DNA from 4 places in the Sphingobacterium sp. UGAL515B_05 genome. Region 3 is predicted to be linked to each of the others. Evidence: riboswitches for the same ligand, from Rfam matches in the RefSeq annotation. Region 3 holds a riboswitch; each other region holds the start of a gene.
The links. A riboswitch is a leader RNA that binds a small molecule or an ion and turns the genes downstream of it on or off. The one in region 3 is predicted to bind thiamine pyrophosphate.
Positions count from the first base shown of each region.

Region 1: another riboswitch for thiamine pyrophosphate. It lies ahead of thiS (sulfur carrier protein ThiS); the one in region 3 lies ahead of thiM (hydroxyethylthiazole kinase).
Region 2: another riboswitch for thiamine pyrophosphate. It lies ahead of OK025_RS05535 (TonB-dependent receptor); the one in region 3 lies ahead of thiM (hydroxyethylthiazole kinase).
Region 4: another riboswitch for thiamine pyrophosphate. It lies ahead of pnuC (nicotinamide riboside transporter PnuC); the one in region 3 lies ahead of thiM (hydroxyethylthiazole kinase).

Region 1 is NZ_CP109907.1:4,448,034-4,456,196, forward strand. Features, by position in the region: gene thiH (2-iminoacetate synthase ThiH) at 1-191, opposite strand, end outside; gene OK025_RS18195 (thiazole synthase) at 202-972, opposite strand; gene thiE (thiamine phosphate synthase) at 969-1,601, opposite strand; gene OK025_RS18205 (thiamine phosphate synthase) at 1,547-2,164, opposite strand; gene thiC (phosphomethylpyrimidine synthase ThiC) at 2,161-3,975, opposite strand; gene thiS (sulfur carrier protein ThiS) at 4,027-4,233, opposite strand; TPP riboswitch at 4,293-4,388, opposite strand; gene OK025_RS18220 (alpha-L-rhamnosidase) at 4,549-7,185, shown strand; gene OK025_RS18225 (PLP-dependent aminotransferase family protein) at 7,249-8,163, opposite strand, start outside.
Region 2 is NZ_CP109907.1:1,353,721-1,361,883, reverse strand. Features, by position in the region: gene groL (chaperonin GroEL) at 1-16, shown strand, start outside; gene ggt (gamma-glutamyltransferase) at 158-1,858, opposite strand; gene OK025_RS05545 (nucleotide pyrophosphohydrolase) at 1,920-2,246, opposite strand; gene dtd (D-aminoacyl-tRNA deacylase) at 2,263-2,721, opposite strand; gene OK025_RS05535 (TonB-dependent receptor) at 2,862-5,297, opposite strand; TPP riboswitch at 5,352-5,477, opposite strand; gene OK025_RS05530 (amidohydrolase family protein) at 5,706-6,881, shown strand; gene OK025_RS05525 (acylphosphatase) at 6,999-7,280, shown strand; gene OK025_RS05520 (lipopolysaccharide biosynthesis protein) at 7,325-8,163, shown strand, end outside.
Region 3 is NZ_CP109907.1:4,072,604-4,080,766, forward strand. Features, by position in the region: gene OK025_RS16470 (GIN domain-containing protein) at 1-86, opposite strand, end outside; gene tenA (thiaminase II) at 344-1,000, opposite strand; gene thiD (bifunctional hydroxymethylpyrimidine kinase/phosphomethylpyrimidine kinase) at 987-1,826, opposite strand; gene thiE (thiamine phosphate synthase) at 1,823-2,455, opposite strand; gene thiM (hydroxyethylthiazole kinase) at 2,445-3,248, opposite strand; TPP riboswitch at 3,331-3,423, opposite strand; gene OK025_RS16495 (VanW family protein) at 3,487-4,329, opposite strand; gene OK025_RS16500 (hypothetical protein) at 4,454-5,704, opposite strand; gene OK025_RS16505 (dienelactone hydrolase family protein) at 5,734-6,480, opposite strand; gene OK025_RS16510 (NAD(P)-dependent oxidoreductase) at 6,599-7,444, opposite strand; gene OK025_RS16515 (Crp/Fnr family transcriptional regulator) at 7,505-8,134, opposite strand.
Region 4 is NZ_CP109907.1:5,972,899-5,981,061, reverse strand. Features, by position in the region: gene OK025_RS25050 (polysaccharide deacetylase family protein) at 1-41, shown strand, start outside; gene OK025_RS25045 (PhnA domain-containing protein) at 126-707, opposite strand; gene OK025_RS25040 (neutral zinc metallopeptidase) at 988-1,857, shown strand; gene OK025_RS25035 (acyl transferase) at 2,052-3,032, opposite strand; gene fabG (3-oxoacyl-[acyl-carrier-protein] reductase) at 3,306-4,049, opposite strand; gene OK025_RS25025 (malate:quinone oxidoreductase) at 4,562-6,061, shown strand; TPP riboswitch at 6,076-6,220, shown strand; gene pnuC (nicotinamide riboside transporter PnuC) at 6,276-6,893, shown strand; gene OK025_RS25015 (acyl-CoA dehydrogenase) at 6,880-7,959, shown strand; gene OK025_RS25010 (PCMD domain-containing protein) at 8,143-8,163, opposite strand, start outside.

The sequences.
Region 1 (8,163 bases), 380 kb from region 3:
ATTTGTTGTGTTTTTTGTGCCATTTGTTCCAGATACGGTGCTGCAGCCGGTGAGATGAGCGCCCTAAAGTCAGCGAGCGTTAAATGGTCTTTTTCTAACGCATGTTGTACATCCTGATTGGTAGCGTCATAAATCTGCGTGTGGACGTCATTCCAGGAGTATTCATCGAGTATCGTTTTGAAATCTGTCATAAGTGAATCATCAATCAAATAAAAATGAAGTTAAGGGACTCGAACCGAATGCTTGTGATCCGATCTTTCCTAAACCGGCCTCATAAGCCTTTCGTCCAGCGATAACGGCCTCTTTGAATGCTTCGGCCATACGTATCGGATTATTTGAGACCGCAATTGCCGTATTGACCAAGACTGCATCCGCTCCGATTTCCATGGCTTTGGCAGCATCGGATGGAGCTCCGATCCCAGCATCTATAACCACAGGGACATTACTCTCCTCAATAATAATTTCGAGAAAGTCCAGTGTGCGAAGCCCTTTATTACTACCAATAGGAGCACCTAAAGGCATAACAACTGCTGTACCTGCATTTTCCAATCTTTTACAAAGTACTGGATCTGCGTGAATATAGGGCATGACAACGAAACCCAGTTTGGCCAGCGATTCAGTTGCACGCAGGGTTTCAATAGGATCGGGCAGTAAATAACGGGGGTCGGGATGAATTTCCAGCTTTACCCAGTTGGTTTCCAATGCTTCCCGTGCAAGTTGGGCCGCGAGCACAGCTTCTTCAGCAGTTCGTGCTCCCGAAGTATTGGGAAGCAAATGGATCGCCGCCAGATCGAGCGCACTGATGAGACTGTCGTCTGCGCTGGTCTGGTCGATTCGTTTGAGGGCAACAGTGACCAATTGGGAGGCCGAAGCCACAATGGCATCGCTCATTTCTGTGAGATTACCGAATTTGCCCGTACCCAGAAATAATCTGGATTCAAATACGCGATCGGCTATATGTAGGTTGCTCATAATAAAATTTTATTGATGGATGAAACAATGTTTGGAGTCTTGGTTACGATTCCGGAGAGTGCTACACCGTAAACTCCAATTTCTAATAGCTGTTGGATATCTTCAAGTTGGCTTATACCGCCAATTGCGAATATTGGAATAGGGGGCAAGCCTGCTAGGCGGACTTGTTGGATGATGTTCTCATATCCTGCAATCCCCAATAGGGGACTTAGTTTTTGTTTTGTTGTGGTATAGTTGAATGGTCCGAGTCCGATATAGTCACAGTTTTCACTTATTCTACGTTTTACATCCGCAAAGCTATTGGCAGTACCGCCGATTATTTTTCCTGCACCCAATAGGTGCCGGGCAGCTGTGACGCTGCAGTCATCCAATCCCAAATGTACGCCATCAGCGTCTACCGCTGCTGCAAGTGAAGGATGGTCATTGATGATACAGCTGGCACCAAATTCGGAACAGGTTTGCTTGATCTGTTCTGCAAGCGTGTAGCGGCTCTTTTCATCGGCTTCCTTCCATCGGATCTGTATCCATTTGGCCCCCGCATCCAGCGCTTTCAGTATGTTATTTTTTTGTTCAGTTAATGTTTGTCCCTGCGATATATATTGGAGTTTTTCCATAGTTTTTGTTTGCATGCTATAAAATTTTGAACTGGATCAGGGTGCTTCCATAAAGTACCATATAAGGCAATTCCATCTGCACCTTGCTGCATCGGAATAAGGCAGTTGTCTTGGTTTATCCCTCCAAGACCGATGAGACCAACAGTAAAGTTGGAGCGTGACGGGAGCTGATCCAACCTTGCATTATACACTCCATACCCGACTTTTGAGATGCTCGGAAATAATGGACTTAGAAAAGCATAGGCCCAACATTCATCAAGGCTATTGAATTGATCGATATCATGCACAGATGTCGAACAGATTGTTGTAGAGAGCATTTGATTTGTTGATCTATCCTTTCTATTCTTTTCGTTCATATGAATACGTGCGATTCCGAGCTCAGCCGATAGGTGAGGGTGGGAATGTAGGACCAATCTGTCCAGGTACGTTGAATCTATAGATTCAACGTACCTGGACATTTGTAGGTCCGTAAAATGATACTTGCGCAAATGCAGGATATCAAGTCCTTCTTTGAACAAAGCATCTATAATCCCTTTTTCAGAAGGGATCGTTTCTGCTGCTGTCAAAGCGATGATCATAAATAAATCTCTTTTCCTTGTGCGATGAATTCCTGCGATTTTTCCCGCATTCCTTGTGCGGCACTATCTCTGATTTCCTGCGTAATTTTCATCGAGCAAAATTTGGGACCGCACATGGAGCAGAAGTGAGCCACTTTGGCCGCATCCGCAGGCAACGTTTCGTCATGATATTCACGCGCTGTATCTGGATCGAGGGAAAGGTTGAATTGATCTTCCCATCTAAATTCAAATCTCGCTTTACTCAAGGCATTATCACGGTATTGTGCACCCGGATGTCCTTTGGCCAAATCGGCCGCATGGGCAGCTAGTTTATAGGTGATTACACCGTCTTTAACGTCTTTTTTATTTGGTAAGCCCAGATGTTCTTTTGGGGTCACATAGCAAAGCATCGCACATCCATACCATCCGATCATCGCAGCTCCAATGGCTGATGTGATGTGGTCATAACCTGGAGCAATATCAGTTGTTAAGGGTCCCAAGGTATAAAATGGTGCTTCGTCACAACAAGCCAATTGCTTATCCATATTCTCTTTGATCAATTGCATAGGAACATGGCCCGGACCTTCGATCATCACCTGAACATCGTGTTTCCAGGCGATCTTGGTGAGCTCGCCCAGTGTTTCTAGCTCCGCAAATTGAGCAGCATCGTTTGCATCTGCAATGGCTCCAGGACGGAGACCATCGCCAAGTGAAAAAGCAACATCATATCGCTTCATAATCTCACAGATCTCCTCAAAATGCGTATAGAGAAAGTTCTCTTTGTGGTGGAAAAGACACCATTTGGCCATGATAGACCCTCCTCTGGAGACAATTCCCGTTACTCGAGACGCGGTGAGATGGATATAACGAAGCAGTACACCAGCGTGTATGGTAAAGTAAGAAACACCCTGTTCGGCCTGTTCAATCAAAGTATCTTTGAATATTTCCCAGGTAAGGTCCTCGGCCACCCCCTTCACTTTTTCGAGCGCCTGATAGATCGGTACTGTACCGATTGGAACGGGCGAGTTACGGATAATCCATTCGCGGGTTTCGTGAATATTTTTGCCAGTGGATAGGTCCATGATGGTATCGGCTCCCCAACGACAGGCCCATACTGCTTTCTCAACTTCTTCCTCTATACTTGAGCTTACAGCACTATTGCCAATATTGGCATTAATTTTAACAAGAAAGTTGCGCCCGATAATCATGGGTTCACTTTCAGGGTGATTGATATTATTGGGGATGATTGCTCTTCCGGCTGCGATTTCCTCACGGACAAATTCTGGTGTAATTGCTTTATCGTGTGTTCTGGCACCAAAATTCTGTCCCTTATGCTGATGATCCATTCCGGGGGTACTGGTCGTGAGCTGCTCGATACGTTGGTTTTCACGGATAGCAACGTACTCCATTTCTGGGGTAATGATGCCTTGCTTTGCATAATGTAATTGGGTAACATTACTACCGGGAGAGGCTACTTTCGGTTTATGGCTATACGCGAATCGGAGTTCATCCAACGTTGGATCAGAAAGGCGTTTTTGCCCATATTCAGAGCTGGTGCCAGGCAGCTGTATGACATCTTGACGATCTAAGATCCACTGTTCGCGAAGGCGCGGGAGGCCTTTTCGGATATCGATATGGACGGTGTCATCGGTATATGGTCCAGAAGTATCATAGACTGTTACCGGGGGATTAATTTCTACTTCTCCATTCGTTAATTTGGTTGGACTCAAGGAGATTTGACGCATAGCGACTTGAATAGGAAATAGTTTTCCGGATACAAAAATTTTCTTTGCATTTGGAAAGGGCGATTGCGTAATTTTTTCAGCTGTCATTTTTTTCTTATTGGGGTGAATTACTCGGTTCGATTGATTTTTGGGGAATAGCTATCCGCCCTGGGACGCGGTGATTAAAATAATCTGATCGTGCGGTTTTAGTGGTGTCGTAGCCCAGTCCTTTTTGGGTATGACTTTGTTGTTAATAGCTACAGCCACGCCCTGAGTTTGGCCGGATAATTCCAAAAGCAACAAGCTTTCCAATGAAGTAAGTGTGGGGTCGAAAAATCGAATCTGATGGTTTATTGTAAGTTCCATTCCTTAATTTTTTTGGTAAAACTTTAGGAATGGCTACACAAAGGCACAGCAATGCACCTTGTAGACAGCTCACTTTTCCCTACGCCAGTATGATCCGGATCAGGTTCTAAGGGTAAAATCTCAGCCTGCACGAGCAGACACCCCTAAAGTTGCGACTAAGATAAGGTTATTTTTATGAAAGTTGCAAGAATTTTATTTTGCAGACTTGGGTTTATTGCACAGGACAGTGCAGGTTAATATGTGGGAAATAATTGATATATTAGTTTTTTGAATCAGCTAAAACAATTTAATAACCACCAAGAATAGTATCTTTCAATGCGTAAGATTTTATTGACAGCACTGTTGTGTATCGCTAGCAACACTTATGCCCAACCTAAAAACAACTGCAGCGCCGTGCAGCTGACATGCGAACATTTGGTCAATCCATTGGGTATCGATGCAATCCACCCAAGACTTAGCTGGCGACTTGATGATCAACGTAAAGGTGCGGTACAACAGGCTTATCAGATCTTTTTAGGGCAAGATTCGCTGGCACTGCTGCGAGAGACCAAAGATAACTGGGATAGTGGCAAACAGTTCAGCTCGGCTATGTTAGTGCCCTATAACGGCGCACAGTTAAAGCCACAGACCAAGTACTTCTGGACGGTTAAAGTATGGGATAAGGATGGTGTATCAACACGTTCGGCAATAGCGTCTTTTGAAACGGGCATGATGGGACAAAACCTTTGGAAAGGAAAGTGGATCAGCGACAATAAGGATATTCATGCGCGGGAAACGCCTTATTTTAGAACCGAATTTAAGGCAAATAAGCAGATAAAATCTGCCCGCGCATATATTGCCGCAGCAGGATTATATGAACTTTCCATTAATGGCCAGCGCGTTGGCGACCATCGTCTGGATCCCATGTACACCCGATTTGACCGACGTACGTTGTACGTCGTGACGGATGTAACCCAACAGCTTCAAAAAGGAGAGAACGCCATTGGCGTTATTTTGGGGAACGGCTGGTATAATCACCAACCATTGGCCGTTTGGAACTTTGATAAAGCACCATGGCGGGCCCGGCCAACCTTCTGTTTAGAACTGAAAATCGTTTATACAGATGGAACTACGGAAACCATTGTTTCGGATAAGCAGTGGAAGACTGCTTCGGGGCCAATCACCTATAATAATATTTACACTGGTGAGCATTACGATGCAAGATTGGAAATACCCAACTGGGATAAACCAAAATACGATGATTCGGCCTGGCAGGTTGTTCAGTATAGAAATGCACCATCAGCACATATCGTTTCCCAACAGCTGGTTCCGATTCGGCTCGTGAAGTCCTATAAGCCAAAATCAGTGACAAAGATAGACCAACGTACCTATGTGTTCGATATGGGCCAGAATATGGCGGGGATTACAAAAGTTAAAGTGAAAGGAGCTGCGGGTACTATTCTGCGTATCAAGCATGGTGAGCGATTGCAGGCCGATGGGCATCTTGATCAGTCCAATATTGATGTATATTATCGGGGCGATAAGGAAAAGGAGCCCTTTCAGACCGATATATTGACCTTAAGTGGCCGCGATGATGAGTTTATGGCCAAGTTCGGTTACAAAGGGTTTCGTTATGTCGAAGTTAGCAGTAGTGCCGCCATTGCATTGGATAGTTCGGCTGTGACCGCCTATTTTATGCATAGTGATGTGCCTGTTATTGGACAGCTCAAGACATCATCAGCCTTGGTTAACAAACTATGGAAAGCGACTAACAATGCCTACTTGTCCAATTTGATGGGCTATCCTACAGACTGTCCGCAACGGGAAAAGAACGGCTGGACAGGGGATGGGCACCTTGCGATTGAAACAGCTTTATACAATTTTGATGGGATAACAGTTTATGAAAAATGGATGGCGGATCATCGTGATGAACAACAGGAGAATGGTGTCTTACCCGATATTATTCCAACTGGGGGATGGGGCTATGGTACCGCAAATGGTTTGGATTGGACAAGCACCATTGCCATCATTCCGTGGCAGATCTATCAGTTTTATGGAGATCCACATGCATTAGAAGAATGCTACCTAAATATCAAACGCTATGTCGATTATGTAGACGGAATCAGCCCATCTGGGTTGACAACGTTTGGGCGTGGAGACTGGGTACCGGTGAAGTCACAGTCCAATCTGGAGTTGACCTCATCTGTTTATTTTTATGTAGATGCGAGCGTCTTGGCTGCTGCTGCCAAATTGTTTGGTTACACAGCAGATCAACAAAAATATGAACTGCTGAGCAGAAAAATTAAGACGGCCATCAATGCTAAATTTTTAGATGCTTCCAAGGGTGTTTATAGCAATGGAACACAGACCGAACTGAGTGTACCACTCTATTGGGGTGTTGTACCCAATGAAATGAAAGCCCGTGTTGCAGCTAACCTGAATAAGAAAGTGGAAGAGACCAACTTTCATTTGGATGTAGGCGTATTGGGCGCTAAAGCATTATTGAATGCGTTAAAAGATAATGGTTATGCAACGACAGCCTATAAGGTCGCGGTACAAGATACCTACCCGTCTTGGGGATGGTGGATTGTAAATGGAGCGACAACATTGTTGGAGAACTGGGATTTAAAAGCAACACGGGATATTTCAGACAACCACATGATGTTTGGCGAAATCGGTGGTTGGTTTTTTAAATCTATCGGCGGGATTCTGCCAGATCCTAAACAACCTGGATTTAAACATGTGCTCTTAAAACCGATCTTCCCCCAGGAACTGAAAGAATCTTCTATTTCTTACGATTCACCCTACGGTAAAATTATTTCCGAATGGAAGTTAAAGGATAAAATGATCGTATATAATATCCAAATACCGGCAAATGCGACGGCAACATTTTATCCACCGGATAATGTTAGAAGCAGCGATATCGTTCAATTGGAGGCCGGTAAACACAGGTTGGAGCTGGAACTCAAGTAAGCATAGGCTGCGACCTCTTGTTTCGTTGTCTTGACTGTTGGTTTTATTCTTTTATGTTATAACCTATTGGAACGCTTTTGCGAGTTTACCAAGCTGTTTTAATTTTAAGGCGAGTTCATTGCTCCAGGGCAAGCCAATACAGAGCCGCATGCAATGGTGAAATTGATCCTGCAAGGTGAAGATCCTTCCCGGTGAAATGCTGATCTGTAGTTTAAGCGCATAGTTGTATAGCATGCCTGTATCAATGTGTTTTGGAAACTCAACCCACAGCGCAAGCCCACCTTGTGGGCGGCTGATTTTAGTGCCTTCCGGAAAATGTTCCGCGATAATAGCGGCATACTGCTGGTAGTTTTCTGATAACGATCTACGGAGTTTACGCAGGTGGTTTTCATATTTTCCTGTTAAAAGAAAATTTCCCACCGCCTCGTTGATAATGGTTGTAGATGATAGGGAATGGATTAGTTTTAGTTTGATAATCTGTTCCTTGTATTTTCCAGGGGCAACCCATCCGACACGGAAGCCCGGAGCCAATGTCTTTGAAACTGACCCGCACCAGAGTACATTGCCGTCGAGGTCGAAAGATTTGCAGCATTTGGGACGTTGGGTGCCAAAATGGAGGTCGCCGTAGGTGTCATCTTCGATCAGCGGAATATGATGTTTTGCTAACAGTGATACAATTTCCCGCTTGTTCTCATCCGGCATACAATAGCCCAAAGGAGTGTTAAAATTGGGGACCAGTAAACAGACTTTGATTTCGGGCAATAGCTTTTTGAGGGCTTCAATGTCTATTCCCGTAATGGGGTCCGTGGCTATTTCCAGCACCTGAAGTCCCAGGCTAACGGCAAGTTGGAGGATGCCCGGATAGCAGGGGCTTTCAAGAGCCAGCGTATCTCCAGGTTTGGTTAAGGCCATCAGACATAAAACCAGAGCATTCATACAGCCGTTGGTGGTAACGACCTCATCTTCGTTTAGATTTCC
Region 2 (8,163 bases), 2.7 Mb from region 3:
GGGTGGAATGATGTAAGATTCATCCTTATAAAAAAAAACCTGTTATCTTAGATAACAGGTTTTTTTTTATGCCTTGTACTTAATGACGCCTTCTATATTTCTCGTAATAATGATCGTACTCTCGAGGTGAATAATTAATAGTTTAATCATTTTTAATCTAATAACCTTTCGCTGTATCGTCTCCACGTGGATCGGCTCCTGTCTGTAATTTACCATTTGGTAAGACAAGTATATTCTCCACACGGCCGATTGCCCCTCTCGGATTTATCGTATAGCCATCTTTTGTCAATTGGTCACGTAAATTGGCATTGATAGCGTTATTTTCGACATCAATGCGATCAGGAAGCCATTGATGATGAAATCTTGGCAGGCTCACTGCCGATTGTGCATTTTGTCGGAAGTCAATAACGTTGAGGATAGTCTGAAAAACAGAGGTAATGATGGTTGATCCCCCGGGGGTTCCCACAACCATGAATAGTTTGCCATCTTTTTCTACAATAGTGGGTGTCATTGAGCTGAGCATTCTTTTGCCGGGCTGAATCTCGTTCGCTTTTTCCCCTGTAAGCCCATACATGTTTGGGACACCGGTCTTCACAGAGAAATCATCCATTTCATTGTTTAGGAGAAAACCTGCGCCGGCCACAAATACTCCCGAGCCATAAGAATCATTGAGTGTTGTTGTAATGGATACTGCATTCCCTTGCTCGTCTACGATATTGAAATGTGTCGTTTGTTCACTTTCATAGCCAGGAATGACATCTGCATTGACATCTTTGCTTAATGTCGCTTTACGGAAATTGAATGAATTGAGTTTATGTGCATTTGAGCTGGAGTCAATAAGCTGTTGGACAGGTACCCTAATAAAATCAGGATCTCCTAAATATTTGGCCCGATTGGCATATACATAACGTTCAGCTTCGACCATGACACGAATGGTTGAATCGGTTTGAAAGCCCCAGCGTTGAAGTGGAAACTGTTCGACTGATTTGAGCAGGGCCAAAAGAGATGTTCCCCCACTCGAAGGCGGCGGCATGGAAATAACTTTGTGCCCCCTGTAATTTGTGGAAATTGGGGTACGCCAAAGTGCCTGATAATCCAGTAGATCTTGATGATTGATAATGCCTTTCCCTTTGTCCATTTCGGCAACAATTAAGTCGGCCGTTTTACCTTTATAGAAGCCGTCTCGCCCTTCTATTGCGATTCTTTCCAGCGTTTTCGCGAGTTCCTCCTGTATAAATAGGTCACCGGTTTTCCAAGCTGTGGTTTTGATAATTGCAGCACCAGAGGGATTCAGCTTGACAAAACGATCTTTATGGCTTTCAAACTCATTGGCTTGTCGTTGACTGATTTTAAAACCTGTTCTGGCGAGCTGTATTGCCGGGAGTACGAGATCCTTCCATTGCAACTTGCCATACTTTTTGTGTGCTTCCCACATACCGGCAACAGACCCAGGGATGCCTGAGGCCAATTGACTGTAAAGACTCAACTCAGGAATAACATTACCTTGGGCATCGAGATACATATCCCGGGATGCTTTTAGAGGGGCTTTCTCACGAAAATCTAAGGCATCTAAATTACCCCGATGATCGCGGTAGAGCATAAAGCCGCCACCACCAATATTTCCTGCATTTGGATAAACAACTGCAAGAGCAAATTGGACGGCAACTGCAGCATCTATTGCATTCCCACCTTGTTTTAAAATCTTTACGCCCACTTCTGAAGCCAAAGGATGCGCTGTGACTACGGCAGCCTTATTAAAAGTACTGGCCTGCTCGACCTTAGAATTTAGCTGTTGTTTCGTCGCACAAGAGGCAAGGCATATGCTCGCTATGAGCGAATAGGTTATGAATTTATACATCGTATTCGATTTAAACTTTAAATATTATCACAAAGAGTTGTACAAACAATACGATCTCCAATTATTTAAGTTTTTCGTTGTTTTTATGGCGGTCGGCATCGCGAATTGATTTCTTTTGAAGATTTTGTTCCAGAGCTTCTGTTAGATCAATTCCCGTTTGATTGGCAAGACATATCAAAACGAATAATACATCGGCCATTTCATCTGCTAAATTGACTTCTTTGTCTGATTTTTTGAAAGATTGCTCTCCGTATTGCCGAGCCATTATTCGGGCAACCTCACCGACTTCTTCCATGAGTATGGCGGTGTTTGTCAGTTCGTTGAAATAACGTACTCCGGTACTATTGATCCACTTGTCAATAACTTCTTGTGCTTCTTTAATTGTCATCTTGTTCAATAAAAAATTAAAAGTTGTCCTTATCTTTTGTATCCATTACGATGGTAACTGGGCCATCATTCAATAGGTCGATTTTCATGTCTGCTCCGAATATGCCAAGTTGAACCTCTTTTTGGAGCAATTGACTTAACAATAAAGCCATCTCTTCATACATTGGTTTGGCTTTATCCGGTTTTGCTGCTCTGATAAAAGAAGGTCTGTTTCCTTTTTTTGTTTGAGCAAAGAGGGTGAATTGTGAGATGAGTAAGATATTTCCGTCTATATCCTGTATCGATTTATTCATCAGGCCCTGTTCATCCTCGAAGATGCGTAAGTTGATGAATTTCTGTCCTAACCATTTCAGATCTTCTGTTGTGTCTGCTTCTTCAACTCCTAATAAAATCATTAAACCCTTCTGGATCTGGCCTGTAATCTGATTATCTACCGTACAAGAGGCGTTTTTCACTCGTTGTATAACTGCGCGCATAATGAAAAGTATAAAACCAAAGGTAAAAATTCCGATTGTTAAACACGATGTAATGTGCAATTTATCCGCCATATTAAATGAAAAACGTCTCTTGCTTCCTCAGGAAAAAAGAGACGTTTTTTTATTTAAATAAATTGTTTCTAAAATTTGAAATTCAAGCCCAATAGGAAATTTGTTGGTGCCTGAGGGAAATAGAAATTATAATATTTTCGGGTATCACCTTCCATCCAGCCAAAGGTGTAGCCATTGGCTTCGTACTTCTCGTTGAGTATGTTGTTGACCTGTAAAGTTGCACTGATGTTTTTGATACCTAAAGCTGTAAAGCTATAGTTTGCTAACAGATTGTTGACAAAATAAGAGGAAATGCTCCTCTCTTTCGCAGATGAATTATCTAGATATTGTCTTCCTACAAATTTGGATAGAAGAGAGAATGTAAGTGATGTTATCGGACTATAAGAAAAATTACTTGACAAAATCGTTCCCGGAGATAAAGCAATGTCTGTTTTTGAATAAAATATCCTTGTATTACCTATAACCTCTTCAAAATCTTTAATTTTATTTTGGCTGAAACTAGCTGTTGCTTTCCAGTTGAACTGTTTGCTGATGTTCCATGATCCATCGAATTCAAGCCCCATTCTATAGCTATCTTTGACATTTTGTCGAATTGGAGAGCCCGTATCACTGATTTCGCCTGTTGGGATCAATTGATCTTTGTAAAACATACCATATCCATTCAATCCGATGTTGAATTTTTCATTTGTAAAGCGATAGCCAAATTCGATGTCCTGCATTTTCTCTGGGCTAGGGTCTGGTAAGGCGCTATTTTTCTCTATAAAATCCTTGCGAACAGGTTCTTTTTGTGCAAAGGCATAAGAAGCGTATACATTTGAATGGTCATTTAGCAAATATGTTGCCCCAGCTTTAGGATTCAAGAAATTAAACTTAGGATGATAATTATAATTTTTTACCTTATCGTCATCACCATACATGTGGTAATCTACATTCCGATATTGAATATCGGCCATTAATATCCACTTGTCTAGTTTGTAATCGACCTTTAAGAAATTACTGAAATCATTTTTTTGTGATTTCCCGAAGTAATATTTGTCGTCGAGAAAACCGGTTGATGCATATTGTGCCCAAATCACCTGGCCATAATGTTTTCCTTTGTATTGATTATAAGCTCCACCCCAAGTAATTTCAAGCTGATCATTCGGTCTGTAATTTAGGGCATAGGTCATGCCATAAAAATAATTATCAAGCCATCTCCTACGGACGAGATCTGTTTTTTGTATGGTATCTTTACCAATGATGACGTTAGGCAAACCGTATTTACTTAGTTTATCTCCCGGTCTCATTTCTTCATAGTAACCATAACCTCTTGTATAGTGTAGGGCTGTATTGAGTGTCAATTTGTCGTTCAGGATATTGGTATAATGAAGTTGATGATGTTTCTGCGTATAATTATCTGTTTGATTCTGATACGTATATAGATTATAATTCCGGCCTGCGTTCATGAAACGATCCTTCTCTGCGCCCGAGATTTCGAGTGCATTATCTGCATAGTCATCCATGCGCGATCGATCGCCAGTAATCAATGGTTCAGGAACGCCATTCCAGGCTTGATATGTCTTTTCTTTTCCCCAGAATACAATCCCTTTTAAAATATGTTTTTTGCCATAATAGCCTCCGTCCACATAGAAAGACTGTAAGTCTGAACTACCTCTCTCGATATAACCGTCGCTGCTGATACGGGATAATCTAGCATTGAAGGCAAATTTGTCGTTGATTAGTCCGGTACCTACCTTGACTGTATTTTTCCAGGTATTGTAAGAGCCAAATGAATTGTTGAGTTCTGCGTAAGGGGTTTCGACTAACGTATTGGACTGAATATTTAATGAGGCTCCAAATGATCCGGCACCATTCGTCGAAGTCCCAATACCGCGCTGAACTTGGATGCTCTCGGTAGAAGAGGCAAAGTCGGGAAGGTTTACAAAAAATGAACCCATACTCTCCGCATCATTTAAAGGGATTCCATTTAATGTTACGTTGATTCGTTGATTATCCGATCCCCTGATTGTCATTCCGGTATAACCAATGCCTGCACCGGCATCGGAATTGACCTGCACGGATGGAGTCTGATTTAAAAGGAATGGGATATCCTGGCCGAGGTTGTTACGCGTTATTTCTTCTTTGGAGATGTTTTTAAAGGTTGTAGGAGCATTTCTTTTGGCACGGGTAGATTGAACAAGCACCTCTTCCATTTGAATAGTACTTGGTTCTAATGCTACCGTAAGCTCCAAATTGTCTTTAACATCCACATTTCGACTCCATGTCTTATAGCCAAGTGATGATACCTGGATCTGGTGCTTACCTGCATTGATACGATATAGTTTAATCAGTCCATTTTTGTCCGATTGGCCAGTGATGGGTGCCTGTCCATCTATGGACACCGAGACATTCTGTAAGGGATTTTGATTGCTCTTGTCTATAGTTCTAATTGTCAGATTTTGTTGCGCAATGGCAATTTGGCTTGAAATAGTAGCTAAGGAGCTACAAATCAAAAATTTGATCATGGTAATGTATTTTGTTTGAGTTAAACAAATCATAGCAAGGGGTTACTATGACCGCACTATTTAACTAACCTCTCCCTACGCCAGCATTATCTGGATCAGGTGCACAGAATTTAATCTGTTGGGTATAATCTCAGCCTTTATTTGTGTTCCTGACAAAACAAGGCACCCCTATTCGACGTTGCGAATATATAAATTTAAAATTGAAATGAAGTATAAAGAAGTAATTTATGACAAATGGAAAAGTGCGGATTTATGATATTATTTCCTTTTGGTTAAAAATTTATGGAAATTGTTGTTTTTGGTATATATTGTTCTTTTTAGGTACCTTGGCATGAATTTTTCTACTAGAGGTATGTATTTATACAGGTCAAAAAATTTTAGTTACTAAATTGATAGTGAGGAGATAAAATGTTAAAATATTTAAGCGCTAATTATATTCTACCGATTACTTCAATGCCGATAAAAGACGGTATTGTTTCGGTAGATGAGGAGGGAGTAATTCAAGGTATCTATGACCCAACTTCATTTACACCTGCAGATAAAGTTAAGGTTGAGAAATATGAAGGAGTGATAATTCCAGGTTTTATCAATTCACATTGCCACATTGAATTGTCGCATATGAAAGGTATTGTTCCTAAAGGGACAGGACTTCCAAGCTTTCTGAGTAAGGTGATGACTACGCGATCGGCATCGATGAAGAAAATCGACGATGCGATGGCTAAAGCCGATAGAGAGATGTACGAAAATGGTATTGTCGCAGTCGGAGATCACGCCAACACTGATAATTCATCAAAATTAAAGGAAGATTCTCAGATCCTGTATCACACGTTTGTGGAGGTGCTTGGAATTGAACCTGATGAAGCGGACTTTAAATTAAAGGAGGCTAAATCATTGACCCAGGAGTTTAGGAATGGCCATGTATCGATTACGCCACATGCCCCATACTCGTGTTCGAAGGTACTTTTCAAAAAGTTCAAGAAGATGGTTTCGGAAACAAATATTATCAGTATTCACAATCAAGAAAGTGAAGAGGAGAATAAACTGTTCCGTTATAAAATGGGTGAGTTCTTGGACTTTTATAAAAGTATAGGGAAAAATGCTGATGCGATTAAGGCGCAGGCAAGAAATTCGATTCAGTCTTATCTTCCTTATTTGCCTTATCCAAATAAATTATTGTTGGTTCATAACACCTATACCTCTCTTAAAGATTTGGATTTTGTAGAACGTATGGACCGTGATGTGATGTGGTGTCTCTGTCCAAAGGCCAACCTTTATATTGAGGGAACATTACCAAAGGTTCAGAATTTTATGAATGCCGGACAGCGTTTAGTCATCGGAACAGACAGTTTAGCTTCAAACGATACATTGTCCATTTTGGAGGAGCTAAAAGTGTTGCATGCGCACTTTGAGGATCTCGACTTCTTGCAGACCATTCAATGGGCCACAATCAATGGTGCTATCGCGTTGAACATTGAGGATGAATTTGGGTCACTCGAAGTGGGTAAAAAACCTGGGATTGTGTTGTTGGAAGGGATGGAACACATGCGCCTCAATGAAGATGTTAAGGTAAAACGTTTAGCGTAGTATTTAATTCCCCAAACTTCTGTACTTTTGCTCTTATTGAACCGTTCATGACTTTAATAACAACACTATAGTCATGGTAAATTCCATCTGACCGATGGAAGAAAAAATAAGTTACAGATGAAACATTTGAATATTTCAATAAGAGGTAAAGTACAGGGAGTCTTTTTTAGATTGACAGCCAAGGCGGTTGCAGATCAAGTGGGTGTTAGGGGCTTTGTTGTCAATTTAAAAGATGGTTCTGTTTATATCGAGGGCGAGGGCGACGATTTTGCACTAGATTCACTGTTGGAGTTCTGCCAAGAAGGGCCCGAGGGTGCAATCGTTGAAAGTGTTGAGGTAAAGGAAGGCGAAATGAAGGGCTTTTCCAATTTTGAAGTAGTTAAAAGAGTTCAATCTTAAGCCGTTTCGCCTTGTCAGTACTTAAAAAATTCGCCGGACAGACCATGATTTATGGCCTGAGTACGATTATAGCCCGTATGCTGTATTTCGTCATGACGCCATTGTATGTCCTCAAATACCCACCTGCTTCTTACGGAATATTTACCAACATGTACGCCTGGGCATCCATGATCAATGCTGTTTTGGCATTTGGTATGGAAACTACTTTTTTTAGGTTTCTCCAAAAAGTCGAAGAAAAGGATAAAAAGCAGGTTTTCAATAATAGTTTTATCGTCATTGCCTTTTTGGCTACATTATTTTTTATAACGGCCATTGTCTTTGCTGGCACCATTGGTAGTTGGTTGAATAAGGGAACTTACAATGCCGATTACGAGAGTTATGTAAAATATTTCGCCCTCATATTGGCATTGGATGCATTAGCTATTGTTCCTTTTGCGAAATTGAGATCGGAGGGAAGGCCTATTCGATTTGGTACTATCAAATTGGCCAACATCGGTATTATGGTTCTTCTTAACCTATTCTTTATTGCGCTAGTTCCCTATCTGATAAAAGATGGTGGTGCTTTGGGTACTTGGTGTTCCGGCTGGTATAGAAATGAATGGATAGGTTATGTATTTATTTCTAATATTGTGGCAAGTGCGGCGACCTTCCTGTTGCTCCTGCCTGAAATGAAAGGGTTTTATTTTAAACCCGAAAAGCAGCTAATCTTAAAGATGCTATCGTATAGCTTTCCGATTTTAATAGCTAATATTTCTTATATCATCAACGAAAATTTAGATAAAATTGTGTTGCCAATCTACCTGCCTAAGGATATTGGTGATCGCGATCTGGGGATCTATGGGGCCGTTGGAAAATTAGCGATGTTTCTGAGCATTTTTGTTCA
Region 3 (8,163 bases):
GGAGCAGTGATTTTGCGTGTTTCGCGTTCTTGTGCCTGAGCTACATATAAAAATGAAATAAAGGCAATGGTTAAGATTCTTTTCATTATTTTTCTGTTATTAGTTTAAATATATTACTACTGAAAGTTTCATTTTAATTTCCCTTTTTTTATCATTTCTAATGTGCATGTACCTATACCCGATTGTTAACTGCTACCTATAGTATAATAGTGATGCCAAAACTTTAAATTGGCTTAAGGCGTTGATTAACAATACCTTGTTTTATGGGTGATGTTTTAGTTTATGCTCATTTTTGAACATCAACTGTTCGGTATCGGACAGTCGACTGTTTGCAATATTCTTTTTACCATACCCTTCTTGTATAGGCCGCTAACCAGAATTGATACTCTAATTGGGAAGCTGTTACAAATACTTGTCGCATCTTCTCCCGTTTTGTTGCAGTAGTTTCTGCAGCAATTTTGTCAACATAGTTTTTGGCCTTGATCACTCCCTGTGCAAAATCATCACCGCTATAGGTTTCTATCCATTTGGAATAGGGATTTTCCTGTGTATTTGCTGTCGATACAATGTGATCTCCGACCTCCTTATAAATCCAAAAACAGGGGAGTGTTGCCGCCATAGCGACCTCGACGCTCTCGAAAGCGGCTACGCTTTTAAGAAAATGGACATAATGATGGCAGGTTGGTTCGATCTTGTTGCTCTCGTCGGCAGCACTTAAATCAAATTCCCGAAAATAATTTTCGTGTAGCGCGCTTTCAACAAGAAGCGCATTGCGACCAAATTCGAAATAGTCCAATGCTTGTTGGTTATCCGCACTTTTTGCACCTATATAGGCGAGCACACGGCCAAATTCTTCTAAATAGAAAGCATCCTGCTGCATGTAAAATTGAAATTTATCCAGGGGAAGACTACCATCACTAAGCTGAACGATAAACGGCATGGCAAGTATATCTGAATAAATAGTTGTTATAGAATCCCAGGCTTGATCAGTCCAGTTCATATTGAATAAGTTTAAGTGGGTTATGGAAGTGATTTAATGGCCCATTTCCTTTGCCAATAAGAAGATCTTTACTACCGGCTATTGCTGCGTGTATATAGGCCAATGCGAAATCTACCGCGCTATCGAGACCAACGCCTTGTGCCAAATGGCTCGCAATTGCTGAAGAAAGCGAACAACCCGAACCATGTGTATTTTTGCTGTTAATTTTTTGTGATTTGAATTCAATTGGTGGATTCTTTTGCTGGAATAATAGCGATGTTAGCTCTTGACTACGGAGATGTCCACCTTTAATCAAAACGGATTGACAGCCTTTTGCCAGTAAGGTATTTCCCGCTTTTTCCATCTTCAGGACATTGTCTATAACTTCGTCCACCAGGACACCTACCTCATCTAAATTTGGTGTAATCAGCGTTGCTAAAGGAAAAAGAAGTTCTATGCAGGCCTGAATTGTATCATCATGAATGAGCTTGTGTCCACTCGTTGACACCATGACTGGATCAAAGACGATAGGCCCTTTATATTCTTTTAAATAGCTGCTAATAAGCTTCACAAGTTCAATATTGTGTACCATCCCTATTTTGATTGCGCCGGGATAGATATCATCAAAAATCGCATCCAATTGATCCTTGACGGCTGCAGTAGGGATTTCATAAATATTTCTTACACCTTGTGTATTCTGTACTGGCAGGGCGGTTAATACATTCATGGCATAACAACCTAATGCAGATATCGTTTTGGTGTCTGCCTGTATGCCTGCTCCACCACTACCATCGAACCCCGCAATGCTGAGTACGGTAGGGACGCGGTATTTTTTATCTTTTGTCATTTTAATAGTTCTTTTAGTTGTGCACTGGCCTGTCTGGGGTCTTGGCTTCGGCAGATGGCCGAAACGACTGCAATGGAGTCTGCACCTGCTTTCCAAGCCTGTTCAGCGGTTTGCAAATTCATGCTGCCGATTGCAATCAATGGTTTTTCCGTCCTAGTCCTAAGTTGCTTTAAACCCGAAATTCCCCATTCGGTTATCGTATCCACTTTTGTTCTCGTTGAAAAAATGGGGCTTACACCAAGGTGGTCGACAGCGCACATTTGTTGACTTTCTAGCTGTTGAACAGCTTCTATGGACCAGCCTATGGTTAATTTATCACCATATTTTTCGCGAATAGCGAGCGGCTGCACATCATTTTGCCCCACATGTATTCCCCATGCCCCGATCTGGTCCGCGATTGCTACGGCATCATTGATCACGAGCGGAATACCGTAATGATCGGTCAGTTTTTTCAAACGGATGGCTTTATCCAAAAATGTGGCCGGATCGTCAGCTTTTTCGCGCAATTGTATAAGATCGACGCCACCAATAATGGCCTCTTCAGCGACATTTAGCCAATTTTGAGGATAACAGTCGCGCTCAGAAATGACTAAATATAAAGGGTAGGGAAACAGCGGATTAATGCGCATAGTGTTTGATCTTGAGCGTTGATTTTAGACGTTCTGCATTGAGCTGATAGAGTTCATCATAGAGATTTAACTGCAGGCTACCTGGGCCAGCTGCGGTTTGGGCAGCGCGTTCTCCCGCTAAGCTCAAAATGGATACACCGGCAACTGCTGCTTCAAAATAGTGGTCTGTAACACCTAAAAATGCCCCGATGAGTGCAGTAGCGCTGCAGCCAAGTCCGGTAACTTGCGTCATTAAAGGGTGACCATTATAGACTTCAACCCGGTATTCTTCCGAAAGGATATAGTCTACTTCTCCAGAAATACAGATAATGGAGCCGGTTTGCTCTTGCAATAATTGGCCAAATCGGAGGGCATCTTTACTCGCTGTCGTGCTGTCGACTCCTTTTGTGTTCGGTTGGTTGAAATTGTACAGCGTCATGATTTCTGATGCATTTCCACGAATAACCGTTGGTTTGAGATCCAGTAGATTGGATAATAAATCATTGCGGAATGCTGATATCCCCGCACCAACAGGATCAAGTACCCATGGCCGTCCAATGGTATTGGCATGTTCGGTAGCAACCAGCATAGCTTCGGCAGTAGCTTCACTCAAGGTGCCGATATTAATGACAAGAGCTTGTGCAATATCGACAACCTCGCGTACTTCTAATGGACTGTGTACCATCACAGGGGACGCTCCTAGGGCTAAAAGTGCGTTGGCAGTATTGTTCATCACGACTAGGTTTGTGATGTTGTGTACGAGGGGTTTTTCGACCCTCAGCTGCTCTAATAAATTGATAATTGAATCTTCCATTCCTTTTACATATGCTAAGATGTACTGTATGGCCTTGGCGGGAAGAAGAGCGATAGCCTGTGCAGTAAAGGAGTATGCTGTACAGTGGATTTTTGCTTTTCCCTACGCCGGTATAAACCGAATCAGGTTCAAAGGGACTATCTCAATTCTATACAGAATACCCCCAAAGCCAGACCAAACTTAAACAAAAAAGTGGACTTTTCATATCCGTCATTTTTCGATCACTTAGCTTGTTGAATTAATCGACCGTATTTTGATCGGCACTCATTTCAATATATTCAACAGGGGTATAGGTAACCCGGGCAAAATTTTTGGTCAAAAGTTCGGTTTCCAAAATCTTTCCACCCTGAAATTTTAAAAACTTCTCGCGCCAAATCTCATTTTTACGAAAGAACTGATTGTCAATTTTAAGAAATTGATGTTCTTTTTCAAAGACATGATAGGCAAAGTCAAGTTCTTGATCGACCCTCAATTCGCCTTCTAAACATTTGTCTGTAAACCAGAGGTTTATTTGAAAGGTGTAAGGCGTGTTGTTGGTGAACTGATAATCGCGATAGTTATAAAAGACGGTAGCTCCACTACCGAATGGCAAAACACGGCCATCGTCCGGAAAAGGGTCAAAAGAGTGGTGATAACGTTCATTGACGGTGAGTGGACTATGGATAACAAGCCAATGGATGAGGTTGGATATTTGACAGATTCCACCGCCAATACCCGCTCTTGCTTCACCAAAGGATAACTCCATTCCGGGCAGATATCCTTTTTTTACAGTGGGTAGTCCAACGAGTTTACAAAATGAAAAGGTTTCCTTCGGTCTGATCAGAATGCTATTAATCTGTGCAGCTGCAATTTTCAGGTTGGTAACTTTGTTAATCTGCAATTGCATATTATTTTCGCCCAGTTTTTTTAATAAGACAGACTGATGCTTCTTAATACGAAAGGGAAGTTTTTCAGCTGATTTAGCTGTGCTGTATTTTTTGTTGTCAATTAGCCAGATGACTTTTCTTTGTACTCTTCTTACCCATACCGCAAAAAAGTAGAGTATGGGATGGCGTTGACTGATCAGTTTTCTTTTTCTCAATTTGACGTTTTTGTATCGCTATCAAAATTAGTGCAGAAATGTGTTTTTTGCCGTATTTTGTCGCATATTTTTTATCAAAGTCAAGAATCTTATTTCCGGAGTTTAGCGCAGTTTTTCAGTTTGTTTAGTTGGTTTTCCTTACCTGTATGTACTTTGCCGTTAACTGTCCCTCCTTGTTATATATCAAGTTTTCGTAGGTACAGTTTCCGCGGTCTTTTACAATTGATTTTTGTTGTAATACACCCTCATAATAAAACTCATCAATCGTTTCGTTGGCTCGGTAGGATCGCTTGATTTCAGCTGTCAGGCGGTCTGATTGATCGAAGGTCTGACGCAGCGAATAGTCACTTGTTTCCGGACTATCATACTGATAGTGGACGCGACTTTCTCTTTGATCATTTCGGCCCGAAATCTCTTCAGTAATTCGATTCTGTTGATCATAACTGTAAATGGTCCAGTCTTTCCGTTGATAGACAAAATGAATGGATTCACTTTTTATAACCTGGAGTTTACTGTTCAAGTGATAAATCATCGCCGATTCAAATGTAGGATCGTAGGAAATAATGGCATTTGGGAGATACCTGTAAATTGTACTGCTGCTCCATTTACTGTTTTGAAGGTACTGTATGGAGTCGATAAGTCCTACTTGATTATAGAACCTTTTGTTGTAATAATTATTTCCCCCGGAAAGATTGTTCGATGTGATCTCTTTGCCTTCTTGATATACGGTCGTCGTCGTTGCACCGGATTGCACCTCATTTTCGTCCGAAAACTGCTGCATTACATAAGTGCCGTCACATATCTTCTTACGCTGACTGTAATAAAGAGGAAGAGCGGGATTTGCGATAATAGCCGCTGCATATTGACCGGATGGAATAAATTGAACTTGTGCGATTGAATCAAAGAAATGTTGGGCATTATATTGTACCGAAGCTTTCGTTGATGCAATTTGTGCGCTGGTGTTTACTATCGGTTTGGCTGCTGCCAGATAGGTATTACTATCGTATATGATCTTAGGTTTGGCTGATCCATCAAACAAGATCATGGCATGACGTTGCTTCAATGACAATACGTCGATAGTCCATTGGTGATTTTTAACGATGAATGTAAGTTTTTTTGCATCGGTTTTTGTGACCAATAACTTTGTTGTGCTAAAAGGCACTTGTTTGAAAACCTCAGCAGCATTTTTTTCGTGTAGACGCATGATAAAATCAGTTGATTTATCGGACTCATTGGTTACAAAAAGAACTGCATGCGTTGGGCTAGCTATGGTTAGCGATTTTACTGTTTGCGATGCTGCGCTGGGACTATATAACAGCAATATCAACAACTGAATGATAATCGGATAAATGTGCAGTTTCGCGTTATAATTCATTTGGGTCGATATTGCTGTTGTTGATTTTGCTATTTATTTAATACTTCTTTCAAAAATAATAAGGTGTGCTCCCAGGCACGTTTAGCCATTACGGGGTTATATTCGGCTGACTCGGGATTCGTAAACGTATGTCCAGAATTTGCGTAGGTAATTATTTGCCAGTCTGCTTTTCCTTCATTTAATTCCTTGACCAATCCATCGTAATCTTCTTTTGATACACTTTTATCGGCTGCTGGGTGCTCAATGAGTACTTTTGTTTTGATCGCAGTATTGGGTCTATCGGCAGCTTTGGATAGGCCGCCATGGATACTAACCACAGCATTAACGGGTAGGTCGGCTCGCGCTGCTTCTAAAGCACCCGAACCTCCAAAACAATAGCCGATGATAGCAATTTTCTTTGGATCCGCACCCTCTTTTTTCAGTTGTTCCAAGGCTAGTGCGATGCGATGCTGATAAGCCTTGTAGTCTGTTTTGTAGTGGCCGGCAATTTTCGAAGCTGCGGTGTTGTCGGAGGGGATATTCCCTTCACCGTAGATGTCGGCAATGAAAGCGATGTACCCTTCTTTTTCAAGTTGTAATGCGGCTTGCTTCGCTTCGTTGTCAATTCCTTTCCATGCTGGAAGAATTAAAACAGCTGGGCCTTTTTTTGCCGTGTTGGCGGTTATCAATCCGTTGAGTTTCTGTTCACCATCCTGGTAAGAAACCTGTTTTAATTGTTGGGCCTGCGTAGTCATGGTGACCATAGTAAGCATCAATAGTGTCATAACTGTTTTCATCTGTAAATAATTTGTTCCGCCTATTATTTTGTGTGATCAGAAATGAACCTAATTTGGAGTCCATCTCAACTAAATATAATTTTCAATATACATTTTTTTCTCCGTCGCCAACCTGAAGCTACGACTTAATGGATTCAATGATACCGATAACATCGAGCTGTCCGAGACCTTGGTCGTGTGCTTTCCCGTAGGTTTCGAGTAAGGTCTGGAGGAGGGGATAGTCCGCACCGGCTTGTTGAGCCAGTCGAATATCTTTCAGCATAAGGTCTAGCGCGAATGCAGGACTGTAATTTTCTTCCACCAATAATGGTGTTTTCACTTTTGTTGCCCCACTGCCGCTGGCACTATCGTTGATGATTTCGAGCATATCGCTTCGTCGAATTCCCAGTTTATCTGAAAATAAGATCGTTTCTGCAAGACCTTGGTAGATGGTCGAAAGAAAATAGTTGATCGCAAGTTTAGCGGCAATTCCCTGTCCATTTTCGCCGAGATGTTTAATTGATTTGCCCATCTGCTCGAGGTATGGTTGGGCACGATGAACGTCTTCGGGAGCACCACCCACCATAATAATAAGCGTACCCTCAGTCGCTGGTTTGGTACTGCCGGCAACGGGAGCATCGATAAAAGAAGCGCCTTTTTCTTTTAGCTTAGTGGCTATTGAAATACAGCGTTCACGCGATATTGTACTCATATCGACAAATAATTTGCCCTTGATCTCCCTTTGGAGAATTTTTTCATATACTTCGCTGACTGCTTCATCATTTGTGAGCATGGAGAAGATAATGTCGCTATGATCGACTAATTCACCTATATCTTCGCTGATAATTGATTGCTCTTCAAAGCCTGCTGCTTTAGCCTTGTTTCTATTGTAAACAGAAAGGGGGAATCCTGCTTTTTCTAGATTTTTAGCCATGGGATAGCCCATGTTTCCTAATCCTATAAATCCTAATTTTTCTATCTTCATCTAAAAATTACATTAATTGCTCTTGAAATTTACGTATAGCTAAAGATACAAATGTTTTGCTCATTCCACCAATACCCTAATTTCGTTACGTAGCAGCACTATTTTATCTTCCTGTTCGAGTTTTTTTAAAATTCGGGAGACAACGACTCGGGATGTATTTAAATCGGAAGCAATATCCTGATGCGTAAGGGTGAGTATCCGGTCGTCATTCAGCTTCACTTTGGCTTTCAAATAGTTGATGATGCGTTCTTCCATATTGGAAAACGCTAGACTATCAACAGCCTGTAACATTTCGTCCATGCGGCTTGAATAGCTTGATATGATGAAATTTCGCCAGGAAGGGTATTTTCCCATCCAAAGGTTGACAAGCTCATTTGGAATCATGGCTACAGTCGTTGTTTTTTCTGCGAGCGCACGAATTTCACTTTTTTTATTCCCGAGACAACAGGCTATCGACATTGTACAGGTTTGACCTTTTTCTAGGTAGTAGAGCAATAATTCGCCTTGATCTTCATCCTCGCGGACAATTTTTATTGCTCCATCCAAGAGGAGAGGCATCGCCTTGATATATTGATTGGTATCAATGATGAGATCGCCTTCACGGAACGTTTTTATATGCGCGTTTTCCGCTATTTCAGCGATTAACTCTGGTTCAAGAATGCCGGTGTAAGCTTGTTCTATGGATAACATATTTTTTAAATTAGTTAAAGTTAATTATT
Region 4 (8,163 bases), 1.9 Mb from region 3:
CAAACTATCGTTTTGAATTTGTACGGAATTATCCGCAATAGTGAGAGCTATCTCGCTAAATAATAAAGGCTTGAACGGGAGTGAACCCCAGTTTAAACCTTTATTATTTAGACGAAAAATCTAGTTTAATTTTGTTTACGGAGATATTTGGTCAGTATAACGATTGTTTGACCCTCAATCTTTCCTTCAATTTGTTCGATATTGTCTGCTACCAGTCGAATATTCTTAACCACGGTGCCTAAAGTCGCTTTTAAGGAGGAACCTTTCACGTCAAGCGTTTTTGTCAGAACAACTGTATCGCCCTCCAATAGTCGTTGTCCGATGCTATCTTCATGAAAAGAAACATAGCCATCATTTTCATGATCTCCAGTTTTCTTCGCTTCCGATAGTGTTTCATCGTCAAGATAGAGGATATCCAGTGCTTCAGAAGCCCAGCCTTCATTTTTTAATCGATTTAACATGCGCCAGCATACAATTTGTACCGATGGGTTTTCGGACCACATGGCATTAGGAAGAAACTTCCAGTCGTCGGGATTTAATTGTTCCGTTTTGTTGAGCTGATTGACCAATGTTTCTGAAATCAGTAAAGTATTGTCCAAATTTGATGTTATTTCCGGAGGTAATGTGTAGGCAATTAAAGTGGCATCTTCGCCTGTCAGCTCACATTTTCCGCCAGCTCTCGCTTGTAATTGTTCTTCTAATTTCATGTCAGTTTTTTTGAAAGCCCAAACTTAGCCAAATTTGCTTTGATGTACAATGACGAATATCACGACTTAGGGAAATAATTCCTGTTTTTACTCTTATAAAGCATTGTTTTTGCTTATGGCTTTCATTTGTTTGCTGGTAAATTTATTTATAGGATGCGGGCTATGAGGTAAAGTGGAGTGAATTTTTTCTTCAAATAAATTTACTCCATGTAGAACATTGGTACCGAATTTGTGTTTAACCAACATTAGAAAAGATTATTAACTGTAATATAGGAATACTATGAAATGGCAAGGAGGCAAGCAAAGTGGTAATTTTGAGGACCGTCGCGGAATGTCGGGGGGAGGAAAAATTGCTTTAGGAGGAATTGGTGGAATTATTGTTTTGGTCATTGGATTTTTGATGGGTGGAGATCCGATGCAACTCTTACAGCAAGCCCAAAATATGGGGGCGCAAACTGAACAGTCGGGACAGCCGCGTGAGTTAAATCCTGAGGAAAAAAGACTAACTGAATTTTCGTTAACTGTACTTCAGAGTACCGAGGATGTTTGGGCAAAGCTCTTTAAAGAGCAGATGCAGAAAAATTATACCCCTACAACACTTGTATTTTACGATGGGGGAACACAAACGGATGGTTGTGGTATGGGGCAGGCTTCTTACGGACCTTTTTATTGTCCGGGTGATCAAAAGATTTACCTGGATCTGAGCTTTAGTAGAGAACTTTCGGATAAATTCGGTGCAAAAGGAGAGTTCGCCATGGCGTATGTAATTGCGCATGAAGTCGGACATCATATCCAACAATTGGTGGGATTATTGCCGAAGACCAATCAAGCCCGTGGGAAACTGAGCGAGCGTGAAAATAACAGGATCTCCGTTATGACCGAGCTGCAAGCGGATTTTTATGCTGGTGTATGGGCGCATTACATCAATGATTTAACCGATATAAAAATTGATTATAATGATATTATGGATGGTATGAAAGCTGCCGAAGCTGTTGGGGATGATAAATTACAAACAGAGGCCCAAGGGTATGCTGTTCCTGAATCATTTACACATGGTACATCTGCACAACGTATGGCCTGGTTTAAAAAAGGATATGATTCGGGCGATATGCGATCGGGCAATACCTTTGAGGATCCGAGTTTGAAATAGGAGGATATTCTTATACTAAAAAAGACACCTGGTCATTACGTCTGAGCAGGTGTCTTTTTTTTGATATTGGCAATTGTGATGTAATCGTATCTAATATGGAGCTAATCTAATACAGGGCTAAACTTTAATTTTAGTTTTCCTCGGAGGAATGATACTCATTGGATAAATCCGGTTCGGTTGATAATTACAGATCGTTATTGAACCAATAGATTACAACCGCGGATGTCACTTTGGTCAAAACGCCCTAATATTTCAAAGGAACCATCTTGATAAACCTTGCCCAAATCTTGTGTTGCTATAAATGAGCAAGAATAACGATTCGCGAGATCAATGACATTAATTCCGCCGGTTTTATTCAAAGGAATCAAACTCAATGGATCATTTGTGTCGCGTATTAATATCTTCATCCATTTCGGTAGCTGAAAAATCCCTTGTCCCACAGAATAGCCCTGTGATAGAAGTTCTGTCATACCATATTCAGAATGAATTCCTTTTACGGAAAATGCATCTTCCAGAAGTTTATGAATTTCCTGTTTGACCATTTCCTTACGCTTACCTTTCATACCTCCAGTTTCCATGATAATCAATTCAGGGAATTTGAAGGCATAGTGTTCGATGAAGTCGAGCAGCGCGTAAGTCACTCCAAAGAGGATTGTTTTTGTTCCTTTATTTTTGAGTTCAACAAGTGTATCGTATAGTTCTTGATGGTTATAGAGGAAATAGTTACTTTCTGGTTGCTCACTTTGCTTCATGAGATCATCAATCATATAGATTAGAGAAGAACCGCTTCTTTCGAGGTAAGAGGGTAGAAGTGCCAGAATTGCAATATTACTCAGCGGACCATAAAAATCTTCAAAAATCCGACGAAAGGTACGTTCGTAAATATTGAGGTCGGCGACCAAATGTTTTGAGGTAACCATACCTGTTGTCCCCGAACTCGAAAACACAATTTCGGCGTCCATTCCAGCTGCGATAACCTGTTGGGTTTTAAAAAATTCGATAGGCAAGAAGGGGATCTCGGTATAGTGCTGTATCGGGGATTTTTCTTTTCCTAGGATCCTTATATAGTCACGGTAAATCTTACAATGCTGACTTTGGAATTGGTAGGTATCTAAACAATGTTGATTAAAATCATCCTCGGTTTTAATCTCAAAAAAATCCTTCCAGTTCGTCATGGCATTTAAAAATTTAATGGACAAAATTAACTAAAATTTGGAAATATTGTGAGGACTTATAGATTCCTTCTTATCGGAGATCTATTGAAGCTATTTGCTAGTACTAACAATACAGGTATGCAGAGGTTGTAAATTCTGTAATCAGAAGGAAAGGGAAAGCCCTCTGTGTTCAGTATATTGAGGTTTAAGGGATAGATCGGAGTAGGGCAGTAAAGATAAATAAGGGGCAATGTGAGGTCAAATTTAAAAAATTTGACCTCACATTGTTAATTTTTATAACATACCACCATCAACAGGTAGAACCTGTCCGGTTACGTATGCCGATAAGTCAGATGCTAAATAGAGACAAGCATTGGCAACGTCTTCTGGATCTCCAGCACGTTTCAATGGAATCCCGGCTTCCCATCCAGCCACAACTTTAGGATCCAATACATCTGTCATTTCGGTGCGTATAAAACCTGGTGCAACTACGTTTGCACGGATATTACGAGAACCTAACTCTTTTGCGACAGATTTTGTGAACCCGATAATACCGGCTTTTGATGCCGCATAATTTGCCTGACCAGCATTTCCTTGAACGCCCACAACTGAAGACATATTGATAAATGAACCTTTACGGTTTTTCATCATAATTTTCGAAGCGGCTTTTGTAACGTTAAAGACGGATTTTAAGTTGACATTTAATACATCATCCCAATTCTCCTCGGTCATGCGCATTAACAAGCCGTCTTTTGTGATACCGGCATTATTTACAACGATATCTAATCCTCCAAAATCGGCAACGATCGCGTTGATTAATTGTTCTGCTTCTTCGAATTTTGAAGCGTCAGAGCGATAACCAATCACTTTGGTACCGAAAGCCTGAAGCTCCTGTTCCAGCGCCTGTCCTTTTTCGACAGAAGAAAGATATGTAAAAGCGACGTTAGCACCATGTTGTGCAAACACTTCTGCAATTTTCCTTCCGATTCCTTTTGATGCTCCTGTTACTAAAGCAATTTTTCCTTCAAGTATTTTCATCTGTATAAGTTATTTGTTCTTCAATTATTCACACTTAGGCATTTATGTCCATTTTCAACGCCCTGTCTTTCTCTCACAGCCTGTCTGTTACTGGAATTCAATACGAAACATGAACTCGTTTCCATTTGGTTTATCTTGGTTATGCCACAGTGCTTGTGTTTTTTCGATACCATCGTATCAGCGAATAAATGATCTTGTTTTTTAGCTATTGTATACACTATTGCCTTTCGATGTTCTGCAAAAATGTTAAAACTATATTATAACACAAAATCTTTCGATAAATAACGGTTTAAAATAGGAAAACATTGTGTGCTGACCTTGTGTTTATCTTGGAGTGGGGGAGTGTTTTCCGGAAACAATTTTAGAATTTTACGGTAAGCGATCGCTCACTTAGGATTATTTTAATAAATCAATGGTATTTTTGAATAAGTGGTTCTAAAAAGTACAGTTTTTTGACAAAAGACTTGGACGTTTACCAAAAACTATATTAAATTTGCATCAATCACAAAAACATGAGCAAAAAATCAAATAAAGAAGTTGACGTTGTTCTGATCGGCGCCGGTATTATGAGTGCTACTTTGGGTACTCTAATCAATGAATTAAGCCCAGACGTTAATATTGAAATTCTTGAGCGTTTGGATGTTGTGGCTGCTGAAAGTTCTGACGCTTGGAATAATGCTGGCACGGGTCACTCTGCCTTATGCGAGTTAAATTATACCCCCGAACAGAAAGATGGTTCTGTAAAGATTGATAAAGCAGTTAAAATTGCTGAGCAATTTGAAGTGTCTAAGCAATTTTGGTCCTACCTCGTTGATAAAGGCATTATTGCCCAACCTGAAAATTTTATCCGTAGTATTCCACACATGAGTGCGGTTTTTGGTGAAAAAGATGCTAAATTCCTAAAGACAAGATGGGAAACATTGACGACCCAAAACTTGTTCAAAGGGATGGAGTATACCGAAGATACGGCATTGTTGAAATCGTGGATTCCATTGATGATGGAAGGACGCGAGGCCGATGAAAAAATTGCTGCGACAAAAATGGATCTGGGTACCGATGTTAATTTTGGGTCGTTGACACGTGATTTGATCGCTAACCTTGAAAATAAAGAAAATATTTCGATCTCCTTAAACCATGAAGTAATCGACATCGAACGTGAAGACGATGGCCGTTGGGAAGTGGAGGTCAAAGATTTAAAGATAGGAACAAAGAGAGAAATCAAAGCAAAGTTTGTATTTATTGGGGCCGGTGGCCACTCGTTGTTGTTGTTGGAAAAATCTGGAATACCAGAAGCGAAAGGCTATGGCGGATTTCCTGTAGGGGGCCAATGGCTACGTTGTGTAAATGAAGAGATCATAAATACACATCATGCGAAAGTGTATGGAAAAGCTTCTGTTGGTGCTCCTCCAATGTCTGTACCGCACTTAGATACACGTTATATTGATGGCAAACAAGCGTTATTGTTTGGACCATATGCAGGTTTCTCGACTAAATTCTTAAAACAGGGGTCTTACTTCGATCTACCTGCTTCCATCAAATTGTCCAATATCCGCCCGATGTTATCCGCCGGACTTGACAACTTACCTTTGACGAAGTATCTTATTACTGAAGTCATGAAGTCACCAAAAGATAAACTAGAGTCTTTAAAACAATTTATGCCTACAGCTAAATTGGAGGATTGGGTTATCGAGAAAGCAGGACAACGTGTTCAGGTCATCAAGAAAGATGAAAAGAAAGGTGGAATTTTGGAATTTGGTACAGAGGTTGTTTCTAGTGCAGATGGTTCTATTGCTGCGCTATTAGGAGCTTCTCCTGGTGCTTCGACGTCAGTTGCTATCATGATCAGCCTGTTGAAGAAATGTTTCCCTGAACGTGCGAAGTCAGATGAATACCGTAAAAAACTACGTGAAATGATTCCTTCACATGGGAAATCATTGAACGATGATGCGCAACTATGTAAAGAAACGCGTACGCGGACGCACAAAGCGTTGAAATTGATTGATATAGAATAATCAATTCGACAGAAAATATACTTATGGGGTGCTTGGAATGACCATGGTCATTCTCGGCTGAGATTATACCCAATAAAAGCGATTGTAACTCCTTATACAATCGCTTTTATATACCTGATCCAGGTAATGCTGGCGTAGGGATTTAATTTCAATAAAAACGTCCGTTTTTCTCCCATAGGTTTATTATGAATTACACGAAATAATAAACAAGGCGATGACTTCTGAAACAATTTTCGAAGCTTTTATAAAACAGATCCAACAGGCCACCATCGCGGAATGGTTAGGGGTATCCTTTGGTATTTTACAGGTTTGGTTTTCCCGTCAAAATAAATCGATCAATTACATTTTTGGGATTATTGGTATCTTAATTTCAGTATACGTACTCTTCCATGCGAAACTATATGCAGAAATATTGCTACATCTCTATTATTTGGTCATGAGCATCTATGGCTGGATCTATTGGAAATATAGTAGTGATGTTGCTGCTCCCATAACGCATTGTGAGCCGAAAGAATGGTGGATAGTAGGGGGAATCTGCGCTCTCGCTTTTCTGTTGTTTTATTTCGGATTGGTACATTTAACGGATTCGGATGTACCGCTTTGGGACTCTGCAGTTTCCTGTACCGCTTGGGCAGGGATGTGGTTATTGGCAAAACGGAAGATAGAAAATTGGATATTGTTGAATATTAGTAATCTGATGGCAATTCCTTTATTGATCCATAAAGGGTTATTTCTTTATTCGGGTTTGACTTTGTTTTTATTTGTTATGGCATTTAGTGGATATTTTAATTGGAGGAGAATAATAAGTGAAGAAAGATATGCAACTCAGTAGCGAAGATATCGCCATTCTGAAAGATAATCAGACTAAGGGAATCCATCAGAAAACATTGTCGGATGGACAACTCGAGCTCATTTTTCGTCGGAAATGGTTTAAGATCTGGGTTCCACCTGCATTGGGTGGATTGGGATTAAGTCTACCTGAAGGGTTCAATTTATTGGCTGACCTGGCTTATTGGGATGGGGGATTAGCCTGGACAGTAACGTTATGCTCGGGAGCAAATCTCTTTGTCGGTTTTATTGATCCGGTTTTAGGAGATCAGATTTTCAAAACGTATCGGGTTTGTTTTGGCGGCAGTGGACAGGCATCAGGTACAGCTACACGTGAAGGGGAACATTATCGGCTCCGCGGTTTTTGGAAATATGCTACCGGAGCTCCTCATTTAACCCATTTTACCTTAAATGCTGCAATTCAGGAGGCAGGAAAACCCGTTTTGGACGAAAAAGGTGAACCACTGATAAAATCATTTTTTGTGGATCGTGACCATGTACTGGTGCATTACGACTGGGATACATTTGGATTGGAGGCTACGGCTTCGCATTCCTTTTCGCTGGAAGACATACTCGTTGATGGTAGGCAGTCTTTTGAGATTGATGCGGCAAAAAGTACACGTAGCGAGCTGTTGTATCAATATCCCTTTATGCCTTTTGCGGAATTGACTTTACTGGCCAACTTTACGGGAATGTATAAGCGCTTTCTGGATTTAATCGAAAAACTATTTGTGTTAAAAAGCAATCAATCCAAATGGGAGAAGACTGAAAGTAAAGAAGCGTTTAGGGTACTCGATGACTTTCAGCAAGATTATGTTAATCGGAGGGAAACAGTAATGAATTTGGCCGCTCTTTCTTGGGTAAATCTTCATGATGGCAATGATAATGCAGCGATTTATGAACAGATAGGGGTGCAAAGTCGAGATTTTGTGGAATCTATCTTGACAAATACAATAAGGCTCTATCCGCATACCGGAATTTCGGGGGCCGCCATTGATCATGAAATCAATATAATCTTCCGGAATATTTTTACGGCTTCGCAACATAAGTTATTACAGAAGGATTTGTAATAAGAAAGACCATCATTTGATGGTCTTTCTTATTATTTAGGAATGTAAATTTATGCGGTGAATACAGCGGCTCGCTGAGTTTGTGCCAATTTTTTTTCTTTGGATTCACCAATTAAGATCCTTAGAACTCGCATTTTTAAGCTGTATTGATCCTTTTTACAATCTATTTATAATTTTACACTTTTACTCATAAACCAGGCCAAC